2 linked regions of the Pseudoduganella dura genome follow. Each later gene encodes a partner of the first gene's protein in a complex. Links are inferred from orthologs where the notes say so. Each region holds a gene or a part of one and is shown on either strand. Other genes may lie near its edges.

What was found.
Region 2: the proteins of uvrA (region 1) and mfd are in contact, whole or in part, in a crystal structure (PDB 4DFC), measured with the Escherichia coli proteins. The link is inferred for Pseudoduganella dura from one-to-one orthologs.

What each region holds. Positions count from the first base shown.
Region 1 is NZ_WNWM01000002.1:3,363,047-3,368,988, forward strand. Bases 2,546-5,933 are described here. They hold uvrA (excinuclease ABC subunit UvrA), read right to left. Parts: upstream 5,599-5,933; coding sequence 2,746-5,598; downstream 2,546-2,745. Outside these bases: GJV26_RS14735 (phosphoenolpyruvate carboxykinase (GTP)), read left to right, coding at 1-204; GJV26_RS14740 (ankyrin repeat domain-containing protein), read left to right, coding at 384-926; GJV26_RS14745 (ZIP family metal transporter), read right to left, coding at 979-1,734; GJV26_RS14750 (TetR/AcrR family transcriptional regulator), read left to right, coding at 1,881-2,486. UniProt on the Escherichia coli protein: The UvrABC repair system catalyzes the recognition and processing of DNA lesions. UvrA is an ATPase and a DNA-binding protein. A damage recognition complex composed of 2 UvrA and 2 UvrB subunits scans DNA for abnormalities.
Region 2 is NZ_WNWM01000002.1:6,743,485-6,751,458, reverse strand. The notes cover bases 2,438-6,434. They hold mfd (transcription-repair coupling factor), read right to left. Parts: upstream 6,085-6,434; coding sequence 2,638-6,084; downstream 2,438-2,637. Other genes in these bases: GJV26_RS29060 (hypothetical protein), read right to left, coding at 6,276-6,434; serB (phosphoserine phosphatase SerB), read right to left, coding at 2,438-2,614. In the rest of the region: GJV26_RS29080 (TspO/MBR family protein), read left to right, coding at 1-447; GJV26_RS29075 (CaiB/BaiF CoA transferase family protein), read left to right, coding at 526-1,731; more of serB, read right to left, coding at 1,772-2,437; more of GJV26_RS29060, read right to left, coding at 6,435-7,974. UniProt on the Escherichia coli protein: Couples transcription and DNA repair by recognizing RNA polymerase (RNAP) stalled at DNA lesions. Mediates ATP-dependent release of RNAP and its truncated transcript from the DNA, and recruitment of nucleotide excision repair machinery to the damaged site.

The DNA.
Region 1 (5,942 bases):
GGCACCACGCCGCGCTACGGCGACCTGCACTGGGACGGTATCCCGTTCTCGCCGGAAGAATTCGAGACGATCACGTCGATCGACAAGGATGCCTGGCGCGAAGAGCTGAAGCTGCATAGCGAACTGTTCGACAAGCTGGCTTACCGCCTGCCGCAGGAACTGCTGGACAACAAGGCCAAGCTGGAACAACGCCTGGCCGTGTAACCGCGGGCCGGTTTCAAAAGTCGGCACATTGAAGCGCGCACCGTTGGTGCGCGCTTTTTCGTTGGTGCGCGCTGGTTGCCTGGTGCGCGCGATGCGGGAAAACTCTGCCATCCGAACGAATCGGACGCGCACCCGCGCGGTGTAAGATGCCGCCAGCATTCAACCCTTTGGAGATCAGCATGCAAGGTCATGAACCCGGCCGTCCACCCGCGGACGCCAGCCAGCTCGACGACGATACCCTCGCGTTCGCCCGCAAGGTGTTCCAGATGGCCCGCGGTGGCGAAACAGAAGCGTTGACCACGCTGCTGGAGCAGGGCATGCCGGCGAACCTGCGCAACGAACGGGGCGACAGTTTGCTGATGCTGGCCAGTTACAACGGGCATCCCGACACGACCACGGCGCTGCTCGAACGGGGCGCCGATCCGGAGCTGCAGAACGACGCCGGCCAGAGCCCGCTGATGGGCGCCGCGTTCAAGGGCGACCTGGCGATCGCCACGCTGCTGCTCGACCATGGCGCGCAGCCCGACGGTCCGGGCCGCGACGGCAAGACACCGCTGATGTTCGCCGCCATGTTCAACCGGGTGGACATCGTGCGCCTGCTGCTCGCGCGGGGTGCCGATCCGTTCGCGGTCGACGCCGCCGGCGTGTCGGCCCTGGATGCGGCGCAAAAAATGGGCGCCGCCGACACCCATGCGCTGCTGGCGGCGCTGCCACGACAATAAGCCGTGCAGCCGGGCACATGGCCAGCCACCGGCGGGCCATTCACCAGGCAGCTCAGGCGCCGCCCAGCTTGCTCAGCGCAAACGCTGCCAGGAAGCCGGCCACGGTGATCAGCCCGGCGAAATCGTGCGCTTCCTCGAACGCTTCGGGAATCATCGTGTCGGCAAGCATCGCCAGGATCGCCCCGGCCGCCACGGCGGTCGTGGCCGCGATGACTTCCGGCGAAAAATGCTGGAACACGGTGTAGCCGACCAGCGCCGCCGCGCCCGATGACAGCGCGATGCCGCCCCAGATAATGAAGATATATCGTGCCGAATGGCCGGCCCGCTTCATGCCGGCGGCGCTGGACAGCCCCTCGGGAATATTCGACAGGAAAATCGCCGCCACGGTGACAATGCTGACCGCGCCGCCCTTCAGCAACGACAGGCCGATGACGATCGATTCCGGTATGCCGTCCATCAGCGCACCCACCGCCAGCGCCATGCCGCTGCCTTCATCCGGCTTGCGCCCGGTCGAGCGCTTGCGGTGCTTGGCGCCGAACGACGTCAATATCCGGTTGGCCGCCGTGTAGACAATGGCGCCGCCGAGGAAACCGGCCGCGGTGGCGTTGAAGCCGCCGTGGCGGAACGCTTCGTCCATCAGGTCGAACGACAATGCCGAGATCAGCACGCCGCTGCCGAACGCCATGATGGCGGCGATCAGCCGTTGCGGCACCGCGATGTAATAGCCCGCGCCGGCACCCAGCAATAGCGCGGCGCCCGCCACGCATCCCCAGAAGCCCGCCTGGGCCCACAGTGCGATACCGTCCATTCGTCTCCCATGTTGTTTGCCGATTTTCCCGGCTTTACCGGTTTTACCATAGGCCAATTGTCCGGCTATTCAGGGGATGATGCCGTTCGCTGGGCCACCCTGGCAATTTTTCTTGAGGTTTCGCACGCGTGTGCTAAAGTTGACGCATGACGAAAAGCGAATCGACCTACGCCACCATCATCGACGCGGCAATGGACATGGCCGCCGCCGAAGGGATCGGCAAGCTGTCGCTGGGCGAACTGGCCAAGCGTACCGGCATCAGCAAGAGTGGCGTGTTTTCGCGGGTCGGCTCGCTGGAGGCGCTGCAGGGCGCGGTACTGGACGAATACGACCGCCGCTTTGCCGAAGAGGTCTTCCTGCCGTCGCTGCAGGCGGCGAAGGGGTTGCCCCGCCTCGTCATGCAGGTAAACCTGTGGCTGAAGAAGGGCAGCAGCGAGGCGCCGCGCGGTGCGTGCCTCTACATGGCGGGCGCCTTCGAGTTCGACGACCTCGACGGGCCGCTGCGCGACCGGGTGGAGGAGGGCGTGGCGCGCTGGCGCGCATCGCTGCGCAAGACCGTGCTGCAGGCGATGGAGGCGGGCCATTTGCGGCCCGATACCGATCCCGAACAGCTGGTGTTCGAGATCTACAGCCTGATCATCGGCGTGATGCACGACGTGCGCTTCCTGCGCGACGAGGCCGCGCCGCGGCGGATGCATAGGGCTTTCAACCGCCTGATTTCGACGTACAGGAGTTTCAACGAAGTGGAATAGCCGCACCACGCGGACGGGCCGTGCCCGCCCTTTTTTTGATGCTGTTTCGCACAGGTGTGCGAAAAGTCGGATTGAACGAGGAGGCTGTCATGGTCGCTCTGTGGTTGCTGGTGCTGCCCGTCGCCGGGCTGGGGTGGTATGTGGTGGCCGATGCCGTGCGCGCTGTCCCGAAGTGCAACGAGGATTTCACCTTTTACTGAAGGGCAGGCGAAAAAAAGCCGGCTTCAGTGAAGCCGGCTCCCGGGGTATCGGCCGAAGATTATTTCTGCTTCAGCAGCGGCACCAGGTACTTGCCCGTCACGCTGTCCGGATTCTTCGCCACCTCTTCCGGGGTGCCGGTCGCGATGATGCGCCCGCCGCCGGCGCCGCCCTCGGGGCCCAGGTCGACGAGCCAGTCGGCGGTCTTGATCACATCGAGGTTGTGTTCGATGATCACGAGCGTGTTGCCCTGGTCGCGCAGCCGGTGGATCACCTTCAGCAGCAGGTCGATGTCGTGGAAGTGCAGGCCGGTCGTCGGTTCGTCGAGGATGTACAGCGTGCGGCCCGTATCGCGCTTGGACAGTTCCAGCGACAGTTTCACGCGCTGCGCCTCGCCGCCCGACAGCGTGGTGGCACTCTGCCCCAGCTTGATGTAGCCCAGGCCCACGTCCAGCAGCGTGTGCAGCTTGCGCGCGATGGTCGGCACGGGCTTGAAGAACTCGTGCGCGTCTTCCACCGTCATGTCCAGCACCTGGGTGATGTTCTTGCCCTTGTAGTGGACTTCGAGCGTTTCGCGGTTGTAGCGCTTGCCGTGGCACACGTCGCACGGCACGTACACGTCCGGCAGGAAGTGCATTTCCACCTTCAGCACACCGTCGCCCTGGCACGCCTCGCAGCGGCCGCCCTTCACGTTGAACGAGAAGCGGCCGGCGCTGTAGCCCCGTTCCTTCGCTGTCGGCACCGTGGAGAACAGGTCGCGGATCGGCGTGAACAGGCCCGTGTACGTGGCGGGATTGGAGCGCGGCGTGCGGCCGATCGGCGCCTGGTCGACGGAAATCACCTTGTCGAAATGTTCCAGGCCGCTGATCGACTCGTGTTCCGCCGGCTCCGTCTGCGAACCGTACAGGTGGCGCGACAGGGCCGGATACAGCGTATCGTTCACCAGCGTCGATTTGCCGGAACCGGAAACGCCGGTCACGCACGTGAGCAGGCCGACCGGCACCGACAGGGTCTGGTTCTTCAGGTTGTTGCCCTTGGCGCCGGTGATCACCAGCTGGCGGTTCGGGTCCGCCACATGGCGCTTCTTCGGCACCTCGATGCGCATGGTGCCGTTCAGGTACTGCGCCGTCAGCGATTCCTTGTTCTTCAGGATATCCTTCAGCGAACCGGACGCGATCACGTCGCCGCCGTGCACGCCGGCACCCTTGCCCATGTCGACGATGTAGTCGGCGGTGCGGATCGCATCCTCGTCATGCTCCACCACCAGCACGCTGTTGCCGATGTCGCGCAGGTGCTTCAGCGTTTCGATCAGGCGGTCGTTGTCGCGCTGGTGCAGGCCGATCGACGGTTCGTCGAGCACGTACATCACGCCCGTCAGGCCGGAACCGATCTGCGAGGCCAGGCGGATACGCTGCGCCTCGCCGCCGGACAGCGTGTCGGCAGAACGGTCCAGCGACAGGTAATCCAGGCCCACGTTGTTCAGGAACGAGAGGCGCGAGATGATTTCCTTGACGATACGGTCGGCGATGTCGCGCTTGGCGCCCTTCAGCTTCAGCTGCTCGAAGAACGACAGCGTGTCGCGCAGCGGCTTCTCGGCGATCTCGTAGATCGCCTTTTCCTGCTTGCCGGTGCCCACTTTCACGTGGCGCGCTTCCACGCGCAGGCGCGCGCCTTCGCAGGTGGGGCACTTTTTCTCATTGATGAACTTGGCCAGTTCTTCCTTGACGGCCATCGAGTCGGTTTCGCGGTAACGGCGCGACAGGTTGTTGACCACGCCTTCGAACGCGTGCTCCTTGACGACCGCGCGGCCGCGCTCGTTCACGTACGAGAACGGGATCGATTTGTTGCCGGAACCGTGCAGCACGGCGTTCTGCGCGGTGTTGGACAATTTCTCGAACGGCGCATCGAGGTCGAAACCGTAATGCGTCGCCAGGCTCTGCAGCATCGAGAAGTAGAACTGGTTGCGGCGGTCCCAGCCTTTCACGGCGCCGGAGGCGAGCGACAGGTTCGGGAACGCCACGATGCGCTTCGGATCGAAGAACTCGATATGGCCCAGGCCATCGCATTCCGGGCAGGCGCCCATCGGGTTATTGAACGAGAACAGCCGCGGCTCCAGCTCCTGCAGCGAATAGCCGCAGCTGGTGCAGGCGAACTTGTTCGAGTACACGTGTTCGGTGCCGGCATCCATGTCGTAGGCCACCGCGCGGCCGTCGGCCAGGCGCAGCGCCGTCTCGAAGCTTTCCGCCAGGCGCTGCTTGATCTCCGGATTCACTTTCACACGGTCGATGACCACGTCGATCGTGTGCTTTTCCGTTTTCTTCAGCTTCGGCAAATCGTCCACTTCGTAGATCTTCGCCTCGTGCGTGCCGCTCTGCACGCGGAAGCGCACGAAGCCATGCGCCTGCATCTGCTCGAACAGGTCCACGTGCTCGCCCTTGCGGTTGGCCACCACGGGCGCCATGATCATCAGCTTGGTGCCTTCCGGCATGGCCAGCACGGCATCGACCATCTGCGACACCGATTGCGCCGACAGCGCATGGTCCGGGTGGTTGATGCAGTACGGCGTGCCCACGCGGGCATACAGCAGGCGCAGGTAATCGTGGATTTCCGTCACGGTGCCGACAGTGGAGCGCGGGTTGTGCGACGTGGCCTTCTGCTCGATCGAGATGGCCGGCGACAGGCCTTCGATCAGGTCCACGTCCGGCTTTTCCATCAGCTGCAGGAACTGGCGCGCATACGCCGACAGCGATTCGACGTAGCGGCGCTGGCCTTCGGCGTACAGCGTATCGAACGCCAGCGACGACTTGCCGGACCCGGACAACCCGGTGATCACGATCAGCTTGTTGCGGGGCAGGTCGAGGTTGATGTTCTTCAGGTTGTGCGTACGCGCGCCGCGAATGCGGATTTCTTCCATGAATGTATGTGCCTTGAATGCGAGGAAACGACAGGGACGGCCAGCCTGGAGCGATCGCCCGCTCCCGCTTCATGCCACGATGGCAAGGGGCGGGGGCGGCTTTCCGGAGACCCAAGTTAGCCACAATGCTGGCGTTCGATTCGATTTCAAGGTCTCGTGACAGTTTTGATCAAGTCAGGACAAGAACGAGCCGTGGCCGGCAAATACTGTATATAATACCAGTATTCAAAATCTGCTGCTCGCACGCTTGTACATACCGTGTGCGGTGTGGTGCATAGTGTGAGCCCGGCGTGTACACAACAGCACGCATGCCATGCGAAATTCGTCCATCGCATGGTAACGTG
Region 2 (7,974 bases), 3.4 Mb from region 1 along the record:
CTCGTCACGTTCGCCGCCGCGGCGCTGGGCGCCTGGGCCTCGCGCGATGCGCCGCAATTCTACGCCGCGCTGAACAAGCCGGACTGGGCGCCGCCGGCCGGCGTGTTCGGCCCCGCGTGGACCGTGCTGTACCTGCTGATGGCGATCGCGGCATGGCAGGTATGGCGCGTGCGCGGCTTCTCGACCGCGCCGCGCACGCTCGGCCTGTATCTCGTGCAACTGGCCGCCAACGCCCTGTGGAGCTGGCTGTTCTTCGGCTGGCACATGGGTGCCGCCGCATTCGCCGAGGTGCTGCTGCTGTGGGCACTCATCCTTGCGACCACGATCGCGTTCTGGAAGGTGCACCGCCTCGCCGGCGCGATGCTGCTGCCTTACCTCGGCTGGGTCACCTTCGCCAGCGCGCTCACGTTCGCCTGCTGGCAGCGCAATCCGCAATTGCTGGGCTAGGCAAGCTTGCTGCTGGACGGAACCGCCGCCGTTGTCTATCCTCCCACGACCTGGAAAAACAAGTGGAGGAGAACACAAGTGGAAGAGAAAACGAGCGGACCCCTGGCAGGCATCAAGGTGATCGAGATCGGCGCGCTGATCGCGGCGCCGTTCGCGGCGCGGCTGATGGCCGAATTCGGCGCCGATGTGGTCAAGATCGAGGCGCCCGGCGACGGCGACCCGATCCGCAAATGGCGCAAGCTGCACAATGGCACATCGCTGTGGTGGTACCTGCAGTCGCGCAACAAGCGTTCGGTGGCGCTGAACCTGAAAAGCCCGGAAGGCATCGCGATCGTCAAGGAGCTGGCCGCCGGTGCGGACGTGCTGATCGAAAACATGAAGCCGGGCGCGCTGGAAAAGCTGGGCCTGGGCTGGGACGTGCTGCATGCGCTCAATCCGAAGCTGACGATGGTGCGCATTTCCGGCTACGGCCAGACCGGCCCCTACAAGGACCGCCCCGGCTTCGGGGCGATCGGCGAGGCGATGGGCGGCATCCGCTACACCACGGGCGAACCGGGCGGCGTGCCGGCCCGCGTGGGCGTCAGCCTCGGCGATTCGCTCGCGTCGCTGCACGCGGTGATGGGCGCGCTGATGTCGGTCCTGCGCGTGAAGACGGGGCAGGGCGACGGCCAGGTGGTCGACGTGTCGCTCGTCGAGAGCGTGTTCAACCTGATGGAAAGCCTGGTGCCCGAGTACGACCTGCTGGGCCACGTGCGCGAGCGCAGCGGCGGGGCATTGCCGGGCATCGCGCCGTCGAATTCCTATCCCACGCGCGACGGCGCCTACGTGGTCATCGCCGGCAACAGCAATCCGATCTACAGGCGCCTGATGGCGGTGATCGGCCGGCAGGACCTGGCCGACGATCCGCAATTCGCGCAGAACGACGGCCGCGCCGCCCAGGCCACGCTGATCGACGCGGCAATCGCCGGGTGGACGTCGCGCCATCCGATCGAACACGTTCTGGCGGAACTGGAAACGGCCGCGGTGCCGGCCGGCCGCATCTACTCGGTGGCCGACATCGTCGCCGATCCGCACTACCAGGCGCGCGACATGATCCTGCGCCACCGGCTCCCCGACGGCGTGGAGGTGGCCATGCCCGGCATCGTGCCGAAGTTGTCCGAGACGCCGGGCGCGGTACGCTGGCAGGGCCCCGCGCTGGGCGAGCACACGGATACCGTGCTGGCGCAGCTGGGCATGACGGTGGCCGACATCGCGCGGCTGCGGGAAAACGGCGTGGTGCAGTAATCCACCGGCCGGGAGAGGGGCCGGCGGCGGCTGTTTGCATTCAGCCGAGCAGGTTCAGGATGCCGTCCAGCCCCACGTAGTTCAGTGCCACGGTGGCCTGCTCGCGCACCACGGGCTTGGCGCGGAAGGCCACCGACATGCCGGCGATGCCCATCATCTTCAGGTCGTTGGCGCCGTCGCCCATCACGATCGCCTCGTTCGGCGAGATGCCCAGCGTGGCGCATACCTGCTCGACGGTGGCGCGCTTGGCCTCGGCGTCGACGATGTCGCCCAGCACCTTGCCGGTGAGCTTGCCGTCGACGATTTCCAGCACGTTGGCGCGCGTGAAGTCGAGGCCGAGCAGGGGTTTCAGGCGATCGGTGAAGTAGGTGAAGCCGCCGGAGACCAGCAGCGTTTTCAGGCCGGCCACCTGCACGGCCCGCAGCATGCGTTCGGCGCCCGGCGACAGGCGCAGGCGTTCCTCGAACACGCGCTGCAGCGCCGAGGCATCGAGCCCTTCGAGCAGCGCCACGCGGCGGCGCAGGCTTTCGGCGAAATCGAGTTCGCCGCGCATCGCCGCCTCGGTGATCGCCGCGACCTGCGGTTTCAGGCCCTGCATGTCGGCGATCTCGTCGATGCATTCGATCGTGATCAGCGTGGAATCCATGTCCATCGCCACCAGTTTGTAGTCGGCCAGGTGCTGCGAGCCCATCATGTAGGTCGCGTCCAGCTTGGCCGCGTGGGCGGCCACTTCGATCGTCTGGCGCAGCGCGGGCGAAAAGCTGATGCCTTCGCAGCGCAGCGCGGTATCGGAAACGCGCGCGATGCGCTTCGGCGCCGCCAGGGCGGCGATGCGCTCGAGGCGGGGGTAGCAGTCGTCCAGGCCCTGCAGGACGAGGTTCATCGTGATGTCTTGTACTTGGTTCATCAGGCTGTCAGTTGTTTGATGGCGGTCTTGATCTGCGCGACGCGTGCGGCCAGGTCCGGCATGTTCGCGGTGATCTTCAGTTTGTCCTGCCCGTTCAGCTTGATGTGCTTGTGCTTCTGGATCAGGGTGATGATGCGCATCGGGTCGATGGGCGGTTGCGGCATGAATTGCAGGTTCGCTGCCTCTCCATGGGCATCGATTTTAACAATGCCGACCGTCTTTGCGGAAATTCGCAGCCGGTGCGTCTCGATCAGCGCCTTGGCCGGCTCCGGCAGCTTGCCGAAGCGGTCGATCAGTTCTTCCTGCAGGCCGTCGATCGCTTCCTGCGACGTGCAGTTGGCCAGGCGCTTGTAGATCGACAGGCGCTCGTGCACGTCGCCGCAGAAATCGGCCGGCAGCAGTGCCGGCACGTGCAGGTTGATCTCGGTGGTGGTGGCCAGCGGCGCCGCCAGGTCCGGCTCCTTGCCGGCCTTCAGCGCGCGTACCGCTTCGTTCAGCATGTCGGTATAGAGCTGGAAGCCCACTTCCAGCATCTCGCCGGACTGGCTTTCGCCCAGCACCTCGCCGGCACCGCGGATTTCCAGGTCGTGCATGGCCAGGTAGAAGCCGCTGCCCAGTTCTTCCATCTGCTGGATCGCGTCGAGCCGGCGCTGCGCCTGTTTCGACAGCGATTGCAGGTCGCTCACCAGCAGGTAGGCATAGGCCTGGTGGTGCGAGCGGCCCACGCGGCCGCGCAATTGGTGCAGCTGCGCCAGGCCGAACTTGTCGGCCCGGTGCATGATGATCGTGTTTGCCGTGGGCACGTCGATGCCGGTTTCGATGATCGTCGTGCACAGCAGGATGTTGTAGCGCTGCGCCACGAAGTCGCGCATCACCTTTTCCAGGTCGCGCTCGTGCATCTGGCCGTGCGCCACGGCGATGCGCGCTTCCGGCACCAGCTCCGTCAGCTGCGCCAGCCGGTTCTGGATCGTGTCGACCTCGTTGTGCAGGAAATATACCTGCCCGCCGCGCTTCAGTTCGCGCAGGATGGCTTCGCGGATGATCGATTCGCCTTCGCTGCGCACGAAGGTCTTGATGGCCAGGCGCTTTTGCGGCGCGGTGGCGATCACGGAAAAATCGCGCAGGCCTTCCAGAGCCATGCCCAGTGTGCGGGGAATCGGCGTGGCCGTCAGCGTCAGCACGTCGACCTCGGCGCGCAGGGACTTCAGCGCTTCCTTCTGGCGCACGCCGAAGCGGTGTTCCTCGTCGATGATGACCAGGCCCAGGCGCGTGAATTTCACGTCCTCGGACAGCAGCTTGTGGGTGCCGATCACGATATCGAGCGTGCCGTCGGCCATGCCCTTGATCGCGTTGGCGATCTCCTTGCCGGTGCGGAAACGCGACATTTCCGCGATCTTCACGGGCCAGTCGGCGAAGCGGTCGGCGAACGTTTGCGCATGCTGCTCGGCCAGCAGCGTGGTCGGCGCCAGGATCGCCACCTGGCGCCCGCCCATGACTGCGATGAACGCGGCGCGCAGCGCCACCTCCGTCTTGCCGAAGCCCACGTCGCCGCACACCAGGCGGTCCATCGGTTTGCCCGAAGTCATGTCGCGCATCACGTTCAGGATCGCGGCGGCCTGGTCGGGCGTCTCGTCGAAGCCGAAGCTTTCGGCGAAGCGTTCGTAGTCGTTCGACGAATATTCGAACGCGTGGCCCTGGCGCGCCGCGCGCCGCGCATACAGGTTCAGCAGCTCGGCCGCGGTGTCGCGCACCTGCTCGGCCGCCTTGCGCTTGGCCTTGTCCCACTGGCCGGAACCGAGCGAATGCAGCGGCGCGTCTTCCGGCGCGCTGCCGGAGTAGCGCGAGATCACGTGCAGCTGCGACACGGGCACGTACAGCTTGGTGTCCTTCGCGTATTCCAGGTGCAGGAACTCGGTCTCGCCTTCGCCCAGGTCCATGCTGATCAGGCCCATGTAGCGGCCGATGCCGTGGTTGATGTGCACCACCGGGTCGCCGATCTTCAGCTCCGACAGGTCGCGCACCATCGACTCGACCTGCGTGACGGCTTCCTGCTTCTTCTTGCCCACGCGGCGCCCGGAGCCGGCGTACAGCTCGGTTTCCGTGACGAACACCAGCGTCTCGCCGGCGCGCAGTTCGAAGCCGGCCTGCAACGGCGCCACGCCCAGCACGAAGCGGTCGTGCGACGCGATGAATCCCGCATAGCCGTCGACCAGCGCGGGATGCAGGTCGAACTCGGCAAAGTACTGCTGCAGCGTTTCGCGGCGCCCGTTCGAATCGGCGCAGATCATCACGCGCAGGTCCGGGCGCAGCGCGTAGGCGCGCAGGTTAGCCAGCGGATCGTCCAGGTGGCGATTGACGGCCACGTTCGGGATCGGCGCCGACAGTTCGGACGGCTCGCCGTCGGGGCTCTTGCCGATCGTGAGCCGCGCATGGGCCTTTGCCAGCGTGAAGAATGCCTCGTCGCGCAGGAAGATCGCTTCCGGCGGCAGGATCGGGCGCTCGCGGTCCGCTTTCAGGAACTTGTAGCGGCTCTCGGTATCGTTCCAGAAACGGCGGATCGCGCCGTCGATATCGCCCACCAGCGCCAGCGCGGCGCTGTCCGCGCCATCGGGCAGGTAGTCGAACAGCGTGGCCGTCTCTTCGAAGAACAGCGGCAGGTAATACTCGATGCCGGCCGAAGCGATACCGCTCTTGATGTCCTTGTAGACCACCGAGCGGGAAGGGTCGCCTTCGAATGTCTCGCGCCAGCGGTTGCGGAACGTGGTGCGCGCCGCCTCGTCCATCGGGAATTCGCGGCCCGGCAGCAGCCGCACCTCGTTCACCGGGTACAGCGAGCGCTGCGTATCGGCGTCGAACGTGCGGATGGTTTCGATGGTGTCGCCGAACAGGTCCAGCCGGTAGGGCAGCGCGGAACCCATCGGGAACAGGTCGATCAGGCCGCCCCGTACCGAATATTCGCCGGGCGACATCACCTGGGTCACGTGCGTATAGCCGGCCAATGTGAGCTGGGCCTTCAGCTTCGCCTCGTCGAGCGATTCGCCCTTCTTGAAGAAGAACGTGTACGCCGCCAGGAACGACGGCGGCGCCATGCGCACCAGCGCGGACGTGGCCGGCACCAGCATCACGTCGCACTGGCCGCTGCGGATCTCGTGCAGCGTGGCCAGGCGTTCGGACACCAGGTCCTGGTGCGGCGAGAACGCGTCGTACGGCAGCGTTTCCCAGTCGGGCAGCAGGTGGCAGCGCAGCTCGGGCGCGAACCACGGAATCTCGTCGAGCAGGCGCTGGCCGTCGCTGGCCTGCGCCACCACGATGGCCAGCATGCGGCCCTGGCTTTTCAGCTGGAGCGCCGCCTGTGCGAGCGCATAGGCGTCGGAAGAACCGTACAGCGCGGGTAGCGCGAAACGGTTGCCGGGTTTGGGGAGAGCTTTTGTCAGGTCGAAAGGCATGCGGCAGGGAGGCTGACTGTAACGAAGGCCGCAGGGGCGCGGCAAGGCAATATTATAGTCGATGCACCGCTGCGGCGTCGTCCGTCAGGCGCGTACCGCCGGGGCCGCCGCCGAGTGTGCGCCGGTGCCTGCGTTGGGTGGCGTCGGGAGGGATTCGAACCCTCGTCTTCCCCTGGGGGGATATCTTTACGTTAGAAGACCGTTGCCGTTTGATCGGAATGCCAGGTAATTGGGACATTGCGCTTGCGCCAGCGCCGGTGCCACGAACTGCCCCGATCTTCCCATTTCCTGATGCGAGACCGGAAGAGGAGGGCATGGCCGGCCTGTTCGATGCGCAAGGTAAGCTCTTGCAGGACCTGCGGATGATCATATCTGACCGCCAGTCCGGCCGCAAGATCGTACAGGCGGAAACTTGGCGAACTTCTCTTGCGCAGCTTGCTATGGCGATGCTTGAAAGCGATATCGTGGCGGATGCCGTTCAACAGAAGTTCGCACGCCGGCAACACTCGGGCCTGCCGGTTGCCATCCTTCGCCAGCAGGCGCAAGGCCGCCTGCTCGAAGGCCCAGGACGCGGTCGACAAGGCAGCCCTTTCCGTTCCGGCCAGCGTCGCGCGTTCGCTGGCGGGGCTTTCCGGATCCGCCACGTCGACGAGCCATGACGGAAAATCGGCGCCTTTCGCGCCGCGCAGCCATTTGTACGGCGGCACCGCCGAAGCGGAGAGCTGCCTGGGAATCGCGCCGCCTTTTCCGCTTCGTCCCTGCCCGTTGACATAATGCAGCACCGCGGCACCGGTCCTTGCCTCGGCCTTCCGGTAGAACCCGGGCCGTTTCAGTGTTGGCGCACTCGCTTTCCGGCGCGGGAAGCGGGGCTCGCGCCTTGCATTCGCCTGCGCAGGGGTACTGCCGTGCACCATCCAGAAGATGCCCGCGAGACCCGCGGCGATGGCGCCGCCCAGTACGGCGCGCCGCCCCGTGATGCCCTGGGCCGTACCGGCCGGCAGCCCGCGCAGCCATGACTGCGTGGCAAGCAGCAGAGGCACGCTTCCGATCACGACGACTATCGGCAATGCGCCATGGGCCGCTCGCAGAACATGGCCTGGCAGCCAGAAGGCGACGGCGCATGCCCCTGCGCCCGCCAGGAATGCGAAAATCGCCGGCTTTGCCCCGGCGGCCGGCTGCACGGCGGCGGTACCTGGCGTGAAAGACATGGAAAGCAGCAGGGTGACGAGCCATGCGCCGGCCAGCAGCAGCAGGCACAGGGCAATGGCGGCCAGTGCCCGCCATGTCATTGCGCCCTGGTATGCCGTGATCGCGATGCCTGTCCATGCAACCCGCAAGAGCATCGCCCATGCCAGCACGGCGAGGGGCGCGAATACGCCGCCGGCGCGGTGACGCGCCTGCTCGTTCCCGGCGGCTGGCGTTGTCCAGGCCGCAACGGCTTCGCTCCGGGCGGCGATGAGCCATGCAATGGCGAATCCGCCCCAGAGAACCGGCGCGAGCAGCGGTGTCGCCCGGAATTTCAGTCCCAGCAGTTCGAAGCTGACATCGGCGTCCGTGACCAGCTTCGCCGCGTGTGTCCTGGCATCGGCCAACGCGATCCTGTAGGCGGCCTCGCCGTCTTTCAGTATCTCCGCCTGGCGCTCGCGGAGAACCTGCTGCTTCCTGTCGGTTTTTTGGTCGAGCCGGATTTCGGCAACACAGAAATTGTGGAGCCGGTCGAACGCGCTCTCCAGGTTGCTGCCGGCAATCGCCCTTGCACGCTTTATCGCGCTTGTGGCGCCCGCCAGGTTCGGGATGTGGACAGTCACCTCCCGGATGTCGCCGGCCACTTTCGGCGGCAGCCGGCACTGGCATGGCCTGGCCGGGTTGCACGATTCGGCCAGCCTGCCG